2 regions of the Alistipes shahii WAL 8301 genome follow, and region 1 is predicted to be linked to the other one. Evidence: riboswitches for the same ligand, from Rfam matches in the RefSeq annotation. Region 1 holds a riboswitch; the other holds the start of a gene.
What was found. A riboswitch is a leader RNA that binds a small molecule or an ion and turns the genes downstream of it on or off. The one in region 1 is predicted to bind cobalamin.
Positions count from the first base shown of each region.

Region 2: another riboswitch for cobalamin. It lies ahead of NQ492_RS10160 (PL29 family lyase N-terminal domain-containing protein); the one in region 1 lies ahead of NQ492_RS08320 (PKD-like domain-containing protein).

Region 1 covers NZ_CP102253.1:1,927,241-1,934,516, reverse strand. The annotation lists gene NQ492_RS08330 (carbon starvation CstA family protein) at 1-1,163, opposite strand, end outside; tRNA gene NQ492_RS08325 (tRNA-Thr) at 1,295-1,369, shown strand; cobalamin riboswitch at 1,615-1,832, shown strand; gene NQ492_RS08320 (PKD-like domain-containing protein) at 2,004-3,800, shown strand; gene NQ492_RS08315 (glutaminyl-peptide cyclotransferase) at 3,822-4,889, shown strand; partial or broken gene NQ492_RS08310 (TonB-dependent receptor) at 4,926-7,008, shown strand; gene NQ492_RS08305 (sensor histidine kinase) at 7,096-7,276, opposite strand, start outside.
Region 2 covers NZ_CP102253.1:2,398,772-2,406,047, forward strand. The annotation lists gene NQ492_RS10145 (BACON domain-containing protein) at 1-1,943, shown strand, start outside; gene NQ492_RS10150 (S1/P1 nuclease) at 1,955-2,716, shown strand; gene NQ492_RS10155 (phospholipase C/P1 nuclease family protein) at 3,125-3,337, shown strand; cobalamin riboswitch at 3,623-3,824, shown strand; gene NQ492_RS10160 (PL29 family lyase N-terminal domain-containing protein) at 4,073-5,707, shown strand; gene purB (adenylosuccinate lyase) at 5,777-7,123, opposite strand; gene NQ492_RS10170 (DUF4834 family protein) at 7,229-7,276, shown strand, end outside.

The DNA of each region.
Region 1 (7,276 bases):
AGTCCCAACGCGAAGAGCGGAATACAGATATAGATGCGTTTGCGCAGCGTGCGCTGCTCGACGCCCATGAAGTCGGCGACGATCAGCCGCGCGGAACGGAAGGCCGTGTCGCCCGAGGTGATGGCGCAGGCCACCACGCCGAAGATCACGAAGACGGCCAGCGCCGGGCCCAGCGTCTTGTTGGCGATCACGTCGATCATCACGGCCGCCTGGCCGCCGTATTCGGCGATGGCGCCGTTCAGCCCCGCGACATCGCCCCAGAAGGCCATGGCAATGGCGGCCCAGACGAGGGCGATGATCGACTCGGAGATCATCGCGCCGTAGAAGACCGAGCGGCTCTCGCGTTCGTTGCGCATGCAGCGGGCCATCAGCGGCGACTGCGTGGCGTGGAAGCCCGAGATGGCGCCGCAGGCAATGGTCGTGAAGAGCATCGGGACGATCGGGAAGGCCTTCGCATCGGCGATGCAGTTTTCGAAGGAGGTGAATTCCGGAATGGTGTATTCGCCGCCGAAAAGCAGCACGACGAGGATGCCGACGGCCATGAACAGCAGCGCGAAGCCGAAGACCGGGTAGATGCGGCCGATGATCTTGTCGACGGGCAGCAGCGTGGCGGCGATGTAGTAGACGAGAATCACGCCCAGCACGATCAGCAGCAGCCACGAGAATCCGCCGAAAGCGATGCCTTCAAGCGACGGGACGTCGAGGCGGGCCGCGACGAGCGATGCGGGCTGCGAGAGGAACACCGCACCGACGAGGATCATCAGCCCGGCGGAAAAGAGCCGCATGACGATCTTCATGCCGCCGCCGAGGTAGACCCCGGCCGTCTCGGGAAGACTCGCGCCGTCGTGGCGCAGCGAGATGACCCCGGCGATGAAGTCATGCGCCGCACCCATGAAGATGCCGCCGAAGGTGATCCACAGAAACGCCACCGGCCCGTAGGCCGCACCGAGCACGGCGCCGAAAATCGGGCCGAGCCCCGCAATGTTGAGCAGTTGGATCAGGAAAATGCGCCACCTCGGCAGGGGCACGTAATCCACGCCGTCGTAAAGGCGGCTGCAGGGCGTCCGGGCCGCCGGGTCGATGCCGACGAGCCGTTCCAGATAGCGTCCATACGTGAAATATGCGGTCACCAGCAACGCCAGGCACACCAGAAAAGTAATCATCGTAAAACAGTTTCGGGTCAGTTTTAGCGCGAATATAGCAAGAAAAGCGAGAATTTTCGCAAAATTGTTGCGAGAAAAAAATATTTTTCAGATATTTGCAGTCCCAAAGGGAACCTCGGTGTTCCCGAAAGGCTGAATTAGCTCAGCGGTAGAGCACTTCACTCGTAATGAAGGGGTCCCGAGTTCAAATCTCGGATTCAGCTCCAGGAGGCGTGAGAGAGAAGGAACGGATTACGTCGTCCACTGCAAAAAGTCTTATGTGTCAACGACATGTAAGACTTTTTCGTTTTCAGGCGTCAGGAGAGAGCAACTGCGCGCAGGCGTCCGCCTCCCGGCCGGCGCAGCTGTTCCGTCCCCGGAAACGACCGGAAATGAACCCCGGGCGGCGGGACCTTCGGCAGGCCGCCGGCATAAAATTCGACCGGCGCGTCTTCTTTTTCATCTTTTTTCCATACCTTTGCTGCGCAACGGTTCGCCGAACGAGGCCCCCGGCCCCGGGCGATTAAAAGGGAATGCCGTGAAAATCGGCAACAGTTCCCTCTGCTGTAAGTTCCTGCCGCCGAAGCGGCACATCAGACCCCGACAATCTCTTGCCACTGGTTTTCACGCGACCGGGAAGGCGTCGGGACCGGAACGAGTCAGAAGACCTGCCGCTGCAATGGTTTTACAATCCAGGGGGAAATGGATCGTGATCGGCAGGAAAAACGGTTTCCGGCATATCCCCGAATGTAAAATCAGGCTACTGCGAAATTCCGGCCGGACGCATGCCGTGCGCACGGCACGAATGCGGATCTCCGGAACATCCGCAAAGATTGGTTGAACGATTTAAACGAAGAGGATATGAGCTGTTTTTTCAGTCATGCCGGACGGACGGCGATACCGGCGCTGCTCTCGGTAGCGCTGGCGGCCGCAGCCTGCAACAAGGACGGAGAGATTACGCTGCCGGACAGCAAACCCCGAATCACCCTCGACAGCGAGACAGGCGTCTACGCGGCCAAGATCGGCCGCGCGGTGACGATCACGCCGACCGTGGAAAACGAGGGAGAGGCCGCTTACAGCTGGACGATCGACGACGAGGTCGTTTCTACGGCGCGCGTGTTCGAATACGTATTCAACGAGGAAGGCCGCGTCTATGTGACCCTGCGGGTCGAAAACCGGGCGGGATACGACGAGAAGGAGGCGCGCATCGACGTGAACCGGCTCGCTCCCCCCGTCATCTCGCTCATCGTGCCGCAGACGGGGCTATACGTGCTCACGGGACGGGAATACACGTTCGCACCGGAGGTGCAGAACGGCGAAAACGCCCGTTACGAATGGTATCTGGACGACTCGTCCGTACCGGTCTCCACCGAAAAGGACTACATCTTCATGCGCACCCAACCGGGAGACTGCTCCCTGCGGCTGACGGTGACCAACGAGGACGGCACGGCCGAGAAAACGGTTGCCGTACACGTCGTGGACGTCATTCCGGTCCGCATCGCGTTCATCCCCTCCTCCTACCTGGCCGACCCGCTGGTGCGGAGCGTATCGCTCGGGCGGACGCTGTTCCTGCGGCCGCAGGTGAGCGACGCCGTCGGGCCGGAATATGCATGGTACGTGAACGGCTCTTTGCAGGAGGACGCAACCCAACGCATGTTCGCCTTCACGCCGGAGAAGGAGGGCGAATACGAAGTCACCTTCCGGGTGACGGACACGGACGAAAGCCCGGCCGCACCCCTCTCGCGCCACATCACGCGCGCATCGTCGAAGCGAATCACCGAAAAAACGCTCCGGGTGACCTGCTACGAACGCGAATCGGAGCGCGTCATCACGACGACGGGACAGCCCGCGTCGAACCGGGTGCTCGAATTCCTGCCCGCGCCCGGACAGTTCGTCAACGAAACGGGCATGGCCGGATACACCGGCCAGAAGAGCTTCGAGGAGGCCCGTCTCTACGCCGAGAACCGGCTGAAAAAGGGTGAGTTCGTCTCGCTCGGCAACTTCGGCGGCTACGTGATCCTCGCCTTCGACCACAGCGTGGAGAACAAGGGCGGATACGACTTTTCGATCCCCGGCAACCAGTTCGAAGGGAGCAACGAACCGGGCGTCGTGTGGGTGATGCAGGATGTCAACGGCAACGGCAAGCCCGACGACGAATGGTACGAACTCCGGGGCAGCGAAACGGGCGGCGAATGGACCGTCCAGGAGTATGCGGTGACCTATTACAGACCCGCCGGGCCTCGCCAGGGGGTGAAATGGACCGACAATCTGGGCCGGAGCGGGCAGGTAGCCTATCTGGGACAGTTCCATGCGCAGGACTACTACTATCCCCTGTGGCTCGAAGAGGAGTCCCATACCTATTACGGCACGGGCCTGCGGCAGAACACCACGCAGACCCCAGGCGGAGACTGGTCGAACAACTCGTTCGAATGGGGGTACGTCGACAACGCGGGCAGCGACAATCTGGAATCTTCGTCCAAAACCGGCAAGACCTGGTTCAAGATCAGCAACGCCATGACGCCCGACGGACAGCCCGCCGGATTGCGCTACATTGATTTCATCAAGGTGCAGAGCGCCATCAACGGCAGCGCCGGAGGACTGGGCGAACTCTCGACCGAAGTCGCCGGAATGGCCGTCGACGAGAACCTCAACCGATAACCCCATTCCCGACCGCAACGCATGAAACGATTCTTACGACAGATTCTGCCCGCGGCTTTATGCCTCTCCGCCCTCGGCGGCTGCATGAAGTGGGACTACGGCCGCACGGAGGATTTCTCGGCGACGGAACGGGGGCTGTTCATCGTCAACGAGGGCATGTTCCAGTACGGAAACGCCACGCTGTCGTATTACGACCCGGAAACGAAAACCGTCGAAAACGAAGTTTTCCACCGGGCCAACGCCTTCAAGCTGGGCGACGTGGCGCAGTCGATGACCCTGCACAACGGCGTGGGATGGATCGCGGTGAACAATTCGCATGTCGTTTTCGCCGTCGACCCCGACACCTTCCGCGAGGTGGGACGCATCACCAACCTCACCTCGCCGCGGTACATCCATTTCGTTTCGGACGAAAAGGCCTACGTCACGCAGATCTGGGACAACCGCATCTTCATCGTCAACCCCAAACGCTACGAAATCACGGGATATATCGAGTGCCCGGACATGACGGCAGAATCCGGCTCCACGGAGCAGATGGTGCAGTACGGCAAATACGTCTTCGTGAACTGCTGGTCCTACCAGAACCGTATCCTCAAAATCGACACCGAGACCGACCGGGTCGTCGGTCAGCTGACCGTCGGCATCCAGCCCGCGTCGCTGGCGATGGACCGGAACAACAAGCTGTGGACCGTCACCGACGGCGGCTACGAGGGCAGCCCCTACGGATATGAAGCCCCGTCGCTGTACCGCATCGACGCCGAAACGTTCTCCGTGGAGAAGCAGTTCCGGTTCCGGAAGGGGGACTCCCCGTCGGAGATGCAGCTCAACGGCACGCGCGACACGCTCTACTGGATCGACCGGGACGTCTGGCGCATGCCCGTCGCCGGGGAGCAGCTTCCGGTGCGCCCGTTCCTCGAATACAGGGAGACCAAATATTACGGACTGACGGTCGATCCGGCCAACGGCGACGTGTACGTTGCCGACGCCGTCGACTACCAGCAGCAGGGAGTCGTCTACCGCTATACGGCCAAGGGCGAGCCTGTCGACGAATTTCACGTGGGCGTCGCGCCCGGAGCGTTTTGCTGGAAATAACCGGAGAGCATGAAAACAACCGCCTTGTTTCTTTGGATGCTGCTGTTTCCGGCGCTGCTGCGGGCGCAGGGCGAGCCGGCGCCGTCCGACGTGCCGGAAACCCCGCAGAACGCCGGCGCGGGGGAGTGGCGCGGGAAAGGCGCCATCGCCATCCGGGAGGTTCCGGTCTGGGGCCGGCGTCCGATGAAAAGCATCGGCGTCGAGGAGACGAAACTCGACTCGGCGATCCTCAAGGAGAACATCGCCCTCTCGATAGCCGACGCGCTGACGTTCAACACACCGGTTTTCGTCAAGCAGTACGGCCGCGCGACCCTCTCCACGGTATCGTTCCGCGGCACGGGTCCGTCGCATACGCAGGTGACGTGGAACGGCATGCGCATCAACAACCCGATGCTGGGCATGACCGACTTTTCGATGATCCCCTCCTATTTCATCGACGACGCCTCGCTGCTCCACGGAACCTCGTCGGTCAGCGAGACGGGCGGCGGACTGGGCGGACTGGTGAAGCTCTCGACTGCGCCGGCGGCGGCCGACGGATTCGGGCTGCAATATATCCAGGGCATCGGCATGTTCCGTACTTTCGACGAATTCCTGCGCCTGACATGGGGCGACGAGCGCTGGCAGGTATCAACCCGCGCCGTCTACCAGTCCTCGGCCAACGACTACAAGTACCGCAACCGCGACAAGAAGGAGAACATCTACGACGACGAGATGAACATCGTCGGGTCGTACTATCCCACCGAACGCAACAAGAGCGGCGCGTTCGACGACGTGCACGTGTTGCAGGAGGTCTACTACAACACCGGGAAAGGCGACCGCTTCGGGCTGAACGCCTGGTACATCAATTCCAACCGGGAACTGCCCCTGCTGACGACCGACTACGCCGACGACACGCAGTTCGAAAACCGCCAGCGCGAACACACCCTGCGCAGCGTCCTCTCGTGGGACCACTACCGCCGGAACTGGAAGGCGGCGGCGAAAGCCGGATACGTGCATTCGTGGACGGCCTACGACTACCGGCGCGACAAGGGCAACGGCATCCTGGAGGCCATGACCCGTTCGCGGAGCAGGATCAACACCCTCTACGGGCAGGCTGACGGAGAGTATTCCGTCGGCGGCAAATGGCTCTTCACGGCCGGGCTGTCGGCACACCAGCACTTCGTCGAAAGCGCCGACAAGAACATCATCCGCCAGCAGGGCGACAAGGCCGTCGTCGGCTATGACAAGGGACGCATCGAACTCGACGGCTCCCTGTCGGCCAAGTGGCGTCCCACGGAGCGGCTGGGCTTGTCGGTCGTCGTGCACGAAGCCATGTACGGAACCTCCTGGTCGCCGGTCATCCCTGCCTTCTTCGCCGACTGCCTGCTTTCCAGGCGCGGCAACGTCGTGGCGAAGGCCTCCGTCTCGCGCAACTACCGCTTCCCGACGCTCAACGACCTCTACTTCCTGCCGGGCGGCAACCCCGGCCTGAACAGCGAAAAGGGCGTCGCTTACGAAGCCGGACTGTCGTTCGCCGTGGGAAAGGAGGGCGCGTACACGCTGTCGGGGTCGGCGTCGTGGTACGACCAGCACATCGACGACTGGATTCTGTGGCTGCCGACGGCAAAGGGATTTTTCTCGCCGGTGAACATCAAAAAGGTCCACGCCTACGGCGTGGAGATCCGGGCCGACCTGGCCGCATCGCTCACCAGGGAACTGAAAATCAACCTGAACGGCACCTTCTCATGGGCGCCGTCGATCAACGAGGGGGGAGCCGATGTCCCCGGCCGACCGGTCGGTCGGCAAACAGCTGCCCTACGAACCGGAATATTCGGCCACGGCGACCGGAAGGCTCTCCTGGCGCAGCTGGGGCCTGCTCTATCAGTTCTGCTATTACAGCGAACGCTACACCATGTCGAGCAACGACATCACGCTCACCGGACGCCTTACGCCCTATCTGATGAGCAACCTCTCGCTCGAAAAGGGTCTCTCGCTCCGGTGGGCGGACCTGACGCTCAAAGGCACGGTCAACAACCTGTTCAACGAGGAGTACCTCTCGGTGCTCTCCCGGCCCATGCCGCGCATGAACGCCGAATTCTTCATCGGCATAAAGCCCAAATGGGGGACGAAAAAGAGGTGATCCGGCGCGAAGGAGCCTTTCTCCGCGTCTTATTTCCCTTCGGGGACCAGCTGGCCGGCATCGTTCACAAAGAGGGACTTGCGCTGTTCAGAGGGTAGAAATCCCCCCCCCCTCGCGGTTCTCTCCACCGGGGTCGATACCGATGGGATGCGCGAAGACGAAACGCGTGCCGCCCGTGTAAGCGGAATCGACCCAGATGCGGCCCCCGACGATCATGGCGATCTGGCGGCAGATGGCAAGGCCCAGCCCCGTGCCCTTCTTCTTGTTG
Region 2 (7,276 bases), 470 kb from region 1:
CCACGTTCGATTTTAAGGTCGAAGCCCCCGCAGGCGGTTACCGCATCGACGACTTCCGCCTTTACGAGGGCAACTTCGGCGAGGGACAGGAGGTTGCTTTCCAGGTCGGCGGCGACGACGGCAAGCCGGAAGGTTACGTCTATTTCGAGGACGATTTTTCGTGGGTGACCGACGTATACGGCGGAACCGATTACATCGGGACGTATCCTACGCCGCTTACGGCAGAAACCTACTGGAACGGCATAACGGCGGCAAGCCACGGGCAGGAGGCCTATAACGCCCTCGTCGGATCGGGGTGGAAGACCGATGACAACAAACTCAAGGAGCGCGTTTACCTGCGTATCGGCTATGTCAAGATGGGGCGCGGTTCCAATGCGGCGGGTTGCGGCGGAGGCCTGGTAAGCCCGACGCTGGACATCCGGAAAAACCGTGCGGCGGATCTCAAGGTGACTTTTAAATGCTGTATTTACGTCGCTGCCAACGGCACGTGGGACCCCTCGACCATGCAGGTGCGGGTGATCGGTCCGGGTACGGTCAACGACGGTGTGTCGACGGAGAAGGTGCTCGTCATGCAGACCGAAACGCCGGTGCAGTGGGAGGAGAAGACGCTGATCGTCTACGGCGCGACCGACGCCACACAACTGGTCTTCGAATCGGTGGAGGAAACCAAGGCCAACCGCTGGTTTCTGGACGACGTGCGGATCGTCAAGGCGGGCCCGGACGACAAACCTTCGGTAGACCTGATACCGCTGGCGGTTCCTGCGGTGACGTTCGACCAGGATGCCGCTACCGAAAGTTCCGTGAAGTTCACCTGGACCGAGGTCTCGCAGGCCGCGGAGTACGAGTATTCCTACACCTGTCTCAACTGCGGCGAGGTGGTCGCCTCGCGCAGCGGCAAGACGACGGAGCTGTCGGCCGAATTTACCGGACTGATCGCCGGGACTTCGGCCCGCCTGACGGTCCGCGCCCTGCCCGCCGAAGGCGACAAGACCTATAAGGAATCCGCCTGGAGCGATCCCGTCGAGGGCGACGTAAAGTCGTCCGGAGGCGGATTGCCCCAGCTCGCGACGCCTTCCGGCGTGACCGTTTCCGCCAACAGCGCCTATGGTTTCGAGGCTTCCTGGGCCGAGGTGTCCGATGCGACGGATTACACCTATTTCGTGGAACTGCCGAACGGACAGGTGGTCGCTACGGGTAAAACGTGGGAACCCCGCGTACATATCGGCGGGCTGGCCGGGAAGAATTTCGGCAATTACCCCTATTTCAATTTCCGCGTGGTGGCCAACCACATGAACTACAACAGTTCGAAGGTGGAGATTCCGCAGACGTTCCGCTCGTCGGAGCCTTCGGCGGCGGTCCGGGCCGATATCCTTCCTTCGACGGCCACGGTCTACTTCCAGGACGATTTCTCCTGGGCCGATCCCTGGAGCGGCAGTGCCCTGCTGGCGACCAACACCGACTGGATCAACACCTATTGTACGGTGGATACGATGGTGCGCCTCGACCTGCTGGAAAAGGAAGGAACCGTGTCGCTCAACGGCTGGGGTTACGATGCGACCAACAAGAGCGTTTACACCCGTCCGGGGTATATTCACCTCAATTCGTCGTCGGCGTTGGGCAACCTGATCACCCCGGCATTCACCGGCATTACCGGTACGGACGACGTGAAGGTCAGCTTCGACGCCACCTATTTCTTCCAGTATTTCTCCGGTGCGGCCGATACGAACAAGACCCTGACGGCCAGCCTGAAGGGCGCCGGGACCATCGAAGGCGCTTCGGGCGGAATCATTTCGTTCACCTTGTCGCGCGGCAATGCGTGGGAGGGTTTCTCTTTCACGATCACGGGAGCCGATGCTACGACCCGCGTGGTGTTCGCCCCGGCGGTCAAAAGCAAGAACCGCGTGCAGTTCGATAACTTCCGCGCCGAATCGTTAACCCGTTAATTTGAAAGACAATGAAAAACCTGAAACTGTTTTTGTTGGGCCTTATGCTCTGCGCGGCGCTGCCGTCGCAGGCATGGGACCGCACACGCCACGACGCCATTGCGTATATCGCCGAATGCAACCTGACGCCCCGGGCGAAGAGGAATATCGCCCGCTACCTCGACCATTCGATCGTTTACTACGCATCGTGGATGGACAAGTACCGCGATACGCCCGAATTTCGAAACGTCGAGCATGTGAGTTATGTGGATGCCGGCATGCAACTGGTCGACACCCTGCGCAAGGGGAAGACCAATTGCGTCGTCGAACTGATGCGCGCCGTCGACCGGCTGAAAGACTACCGGAATATGAGCGATTCGCTCGTGCGGCTGAACCTGATGTATGTGATCCACATCGTGGGTGACATGCACTGTCCCTCGCATGTCAAATACGCCGGTTGCAAGAGCGGCCGCGCGGACCTCAACGGCAGGAAGATGTCCTACCATGCGATGTGGGACTGGGGTGTGCTGGACGGGGCCCACGGCTGGAGTTACAGCGAGTATCAACAGTTGCTGGACACCTTCTCCAAGCGCGAGAAAGCCGCCATGGCCAAGGGTACGCCCCGCGAATGGCTGCATGAAACCGCCGTCGCGTGCCGGGTGATCTACGACTGGCAGCGGGCCGACGAGACCTACGACAAGCAGTTCGTGCTGGACACCTACCTGCTGCCCGAAAGCCAGTTGATCAAGGCCTCGTACCGCCTGGCTGCGGTGCTCAACGAATTGTTCGGTTAGTAGGAGGACCTCCGGGGACAAAAAAAACAGCAGGGAATCTCGCGATTGCCTGCTGCCCTCGGAGGTCGCCCTCCTAAAACTACTAACCCAAACTTAAATAAATGAAGAAACCTCACTGCGGTTGCTGTGCCGCAGCTGACCGGAATAAGTACAAAGCGCGTGCCGAACCTGCAATCGCCGTCCGCCGAGGACCGTTTGGTGGAATATCGGGTCTTGTCGTGGAATTTTTACCGGAATAATTTTGGTTTTATGCCTTTTGTTGTTTTATTTGTGGCATATGCCTGATGATAGTGTCTTTAAAGGAAAATTCTCGGCGTTGTAACGTGGAAGGAGAAAAAGATATTTTGCGGCGGGTGAGCGGCGGGGACAGCGATGCCTTGCGGCCGATCTTCCCGAAACACGGTTCGCGTGTGGAAGGTCTTCGCCGTTGCGGGAGCCGATGCTACGCCCCGCGAATGGCTGCACGAAACGGCCGTCGCCTGCCGGGTGATCTACGACTGGCAGCGGGCCGACGGGACCTACGGCAAGCAGTTCGTGACGGACACCTACCTGCTGCCCGAACGCCAGCTGATCCTGGCGTCGTATCGTCTGGCCGCCGTGCTCAACGACCTGTTCGGTTAGTGATGCCCTCCGGGGATAAAAAAACAGCAGGGAATCTCACGATTGCCTGCTGCCCCCAGGAGGTTGCCCTCCTAAAACTACTAACCCAAACTTAAATAAATGAAGAAACCTCACTGCGGTTGCTGTGCCGCAGCTGACTGAAATAAGTACAAAGCGCGTGCCAAAGTTGCGCCGCCGTCTGCCGGAAAAGGGACGCATCGTGGTCGGAACGGTCCGCTGCGCAGAGCGGCGGGGCGCGTTTCGCGGAAATATTCCGCCGGATCGCTTGCTTCCTGCCGATAAAAGTGTACCTTTGCCGTGCAATGGTTTCCCCGTGGAGGGGAATTAAAAGGGAATGCCGTGTGAATCGGCAACAGTTCCCGCTGCTGTGAGTCCCGCCCGCAAGGGCTTTTTCGTTGCGGCATTCTTGAGCCACTGGTCCTCCGGGACCGGGAAGGCGCCGCCTCGGGGGACAAGTCAGAAGACCTGCCTTGCGCGATAGGGTGTTTGCTCCTGCGGAGAAAGGGAGCGCCTGAAGTCGTCGCCGGCGGTTTTTCCGTGCGTCCTTATTTGCTTCGGCCCTCTTTTTCCTGTTGCTGCGAACCTCTTCGGACAGACTTTTTTACGGTTGGATGAGGAAGTCGTCGCCATGCTTTGCCGGGTCGTCATGCCTGTTTTTGCCTGCGCGGTATTCTCCGTGAAGTCTGTCCCTTACGGACGGAACAGATGGAACCATTAACTAAAAAACAAGGTATGATGAAAAAATTATTTGTGATCTGCTCCTGGGCGCTGCTTCTCGGCGGCTGCAAGAGCGAATCCGGGGCTTCGGACCCGGATGGAGACAAACCTGTTCCCCCCCCCTCGGCCGAACTGTTGCAAAAGATCGAAGACCTGAATGCGGGCCTGGTCTCGCTGAAGACGCTGGCCGGAGCCGTGTCGCAGTCGGAAGTGCGGTCGCTGGCCGAGACGGAGGACGGCGTGCGCCTTACGTTCTGCGACGGGACCGAAGTGACGGTAGCCTGCAATGCGGCGGCGGAAGCGCCGCTGATCGGCATTGCGGTCGATGGGGATGCGTATTACTGGACACTCGCCGCGGAAAAGGATATTCCCTGGCTGAAAGATGCCGCCGGAGCGAAAATGCCTGTTTCGGGGCCTGTCCCCGTCGTGGGGCGCGATGATAAAGGTTTCTGGACCGTGACGACGGACGCCGCCGTGACGCCGTGGCAGATCGGGGACGGCTCCGGAAATCCGGTCGAAGCCACGGGCGACGAGCAGGTGGAGTTGTTTCGGTCGGTAAAGGCCGGAAACGGCCGGGTGGAAATCGCGCTGACGGACGGCGGGACTCTTTCGGCGGCGCAGGTCAACGACTTGAGCGTTGCGGGGACGGCCAACTGCTATGTGGTTTCGGCGCCCGGAACGTATGTTTTCAATGCCCGGGTACGCGGAAACGGAGCCGGCGAAGGGGTCGGATTCGAGCCGGCGATCGAGATGGCGGACGGCATGACGGCCGACTGGCTGTGGACCGACTCCGAAGGACTCGTTTCGGGAGTCGCCCTCGACACGACCTCCGGCGATATTTTCCTCACGGTCGGCGAAGGCAGGGGCAACGCGCTGGTCGCCCTGATGCAGGACGGAAAGGTCGTCTGGAGCTGGCATGTCTGGGTGACCGACGCTCCGCAGACGATGACCTACGGGAACGGGACGGTCTTCATGGACCGCAACCTGGGCGCCGCAGGTACGACCGCAGGCGGTACGGACGCTTACGGCATGTATTACCAGTGGGGGCGCAAGGACCCGTTCTACGGGGGCGAGAAAACGGAAACTTCGGCCAATGCGTTCCTCGAAGCAAAGAACGGCACGGTGGTGAATCCCGCTTATCCGGCGCTGGACTGGGCTTTCAGCAAGAGTGCGACGACGACCGACGGGGCTGCCGCCAATCCCATGACGTTCTACAACGATAAGGTCGGAACCGGCTATAACTGGCTTGCGTCGCCGAACGCGACATTGTGGGGTGAGGCCAAAACGCTCAACGACCCCTGCCCGCCGGGGTACAGGGTTCCTGAAACCGGTGCATGGGAGGATTTGATTTCGGGACGTCAGTACATCGACGGCGTTTCGGTATGGGACGGAACGAACTACGGTATGACCTATACCCACGGGGGACAGACGGCCTGGTATCCGGCGCAGGGCTATCGCAATTACAGTTCGGGCGCCATCGTGGGGCTGCGCAGCTCGACCGGCGGTTCGGGCGCTTACTGGTCGGCGGAAACCTCTTCGGTCAAATCCTATTACCTCTTCTTCCGCAGCAAACTGTCGAGCAGCGGTTCGATCAATAATGAACTGGACATGAACCGGTCTTACGGCTATACGGTGCGTTGCTGCAAGGAGTGACGGTCCGTCGGGACGAATAAAGGCAGGACGCTTTCGGGTCCTGCCTTTGTTTTCGATGCCGGTTCCGGCCTACCGGAACACGCCCGTGTAGGTCGAGGGCGAGAGGGCGCGCAGCTCCTCCTTGACTGATTCGGCGACGTCGAGCGTTTCGATGAATGCCGCGATCGACTCGCGGGTGATGTGGGCGTTGGTCCGCGTCAGGGCCTTCAACGCCTCGTAGGGCTTCGGGAAACCCTCGCGGCGCAGGATGGTCTGGATGCCCTCGGCCACCACGGCCCAGTTGTTCTCCAGGTCGCGCGCCAGCGCCTCGGGGTTGAGGATCACCTTGTTCAGCCCCTTGAGCAGCGATTGCAGGGCGATCACCGCGTGGGCCATCGGCACGCCGATGTTGCGCAGCACGGTCGAGTCGGTCAGGTCGCGCTGAAGACGCGATACGGGCAGCTTCGACGAAAGGTGCTCGAAAACGGCGTTGGCGATGCCGAAGTTGCCCTCGGCGTTCTCGAAGTCGATGGGGTTGACCTTGTGGGGCATGGCGCTCGATCCGACCTCCCCGGCCTTGATCTGCTGTTTGAAGTACTCCATCGAAATGTAGGTCCACATGTCCCGCGAGAGGTCGATGAGGATGGTGTCGATGCGCTTCATGTTGTCGAAGATGGCCGCCAGGTTGTCGTAGTGCTCGATCTGCGTGGTGTACTGCGAGCGGCACAGCCCCAGCGTCTCGTTCACGAACCGGTTGGCGAAAGCCACCCAGTCGATTTCGGGGTAGGCCGCGCGGTGGGCGTTGAAGTTGCCCGTGGCGCCGCCGAACTTGGCCGGAACGGCGATGTCGTGGAGCATGAACAACTGCTTTTCGAGCCGCTCGACGAATACCGAAAACTCTTTGCCCAGCGAGGTCGGCGAGGCGGGCTGCCCGTGCGTGCGCGCCAGCATCGGAACCTCGCGCCACTGCTCGGCGAACGACGCCAAAGCGTCGCGGACCTCCTCGACGACGGGGTAGTAGACGCCTGTCATCGCCTCCCGGAGCGAGAGCGGAATGGCCGTGTTGTTGATGTCCTGCGACGTGAGGCCGAAATGCACGAACTCCTTATAGGCCTCCAGCCCGAGGGTGTCCATTTTCTCCTTGATGATGTACTCGATGGCCTTTACGTCGTGGTTGGTCACCGACTCGATCTCCTTCACGCGCCGGGCGTCGGCGTCCGAGAAATCGAGGTAGAGCGCGCGCAGGGCGGCGAATTTCGAGCGGTCGATGCCGGTCAGCTGCGGCAGCGGCAGTTCGCACAAGGCGATGAAGTATTCCACTTCGACGCGGATGCGGTAGCGGATGAGGGCCTGCTCCGAAAAATAATCGGCTAATTTCTCCGTTTTATTACGGTAACGCCCGTCGACGGGCGAGATGGCGGTGAGGGGAGTTAACATATGGGATTGTGATTTGTTTTTCGTTTCCAGACGCCAAATTTACGACATTTAATTGAAATACGCATAATTTTCCATACCTTTGTGGAGATGTAAACCGAAATCGGAATGAATTTCATATTGGCAATCATCGACTCCCTGGCGGGCTTCGTGCAG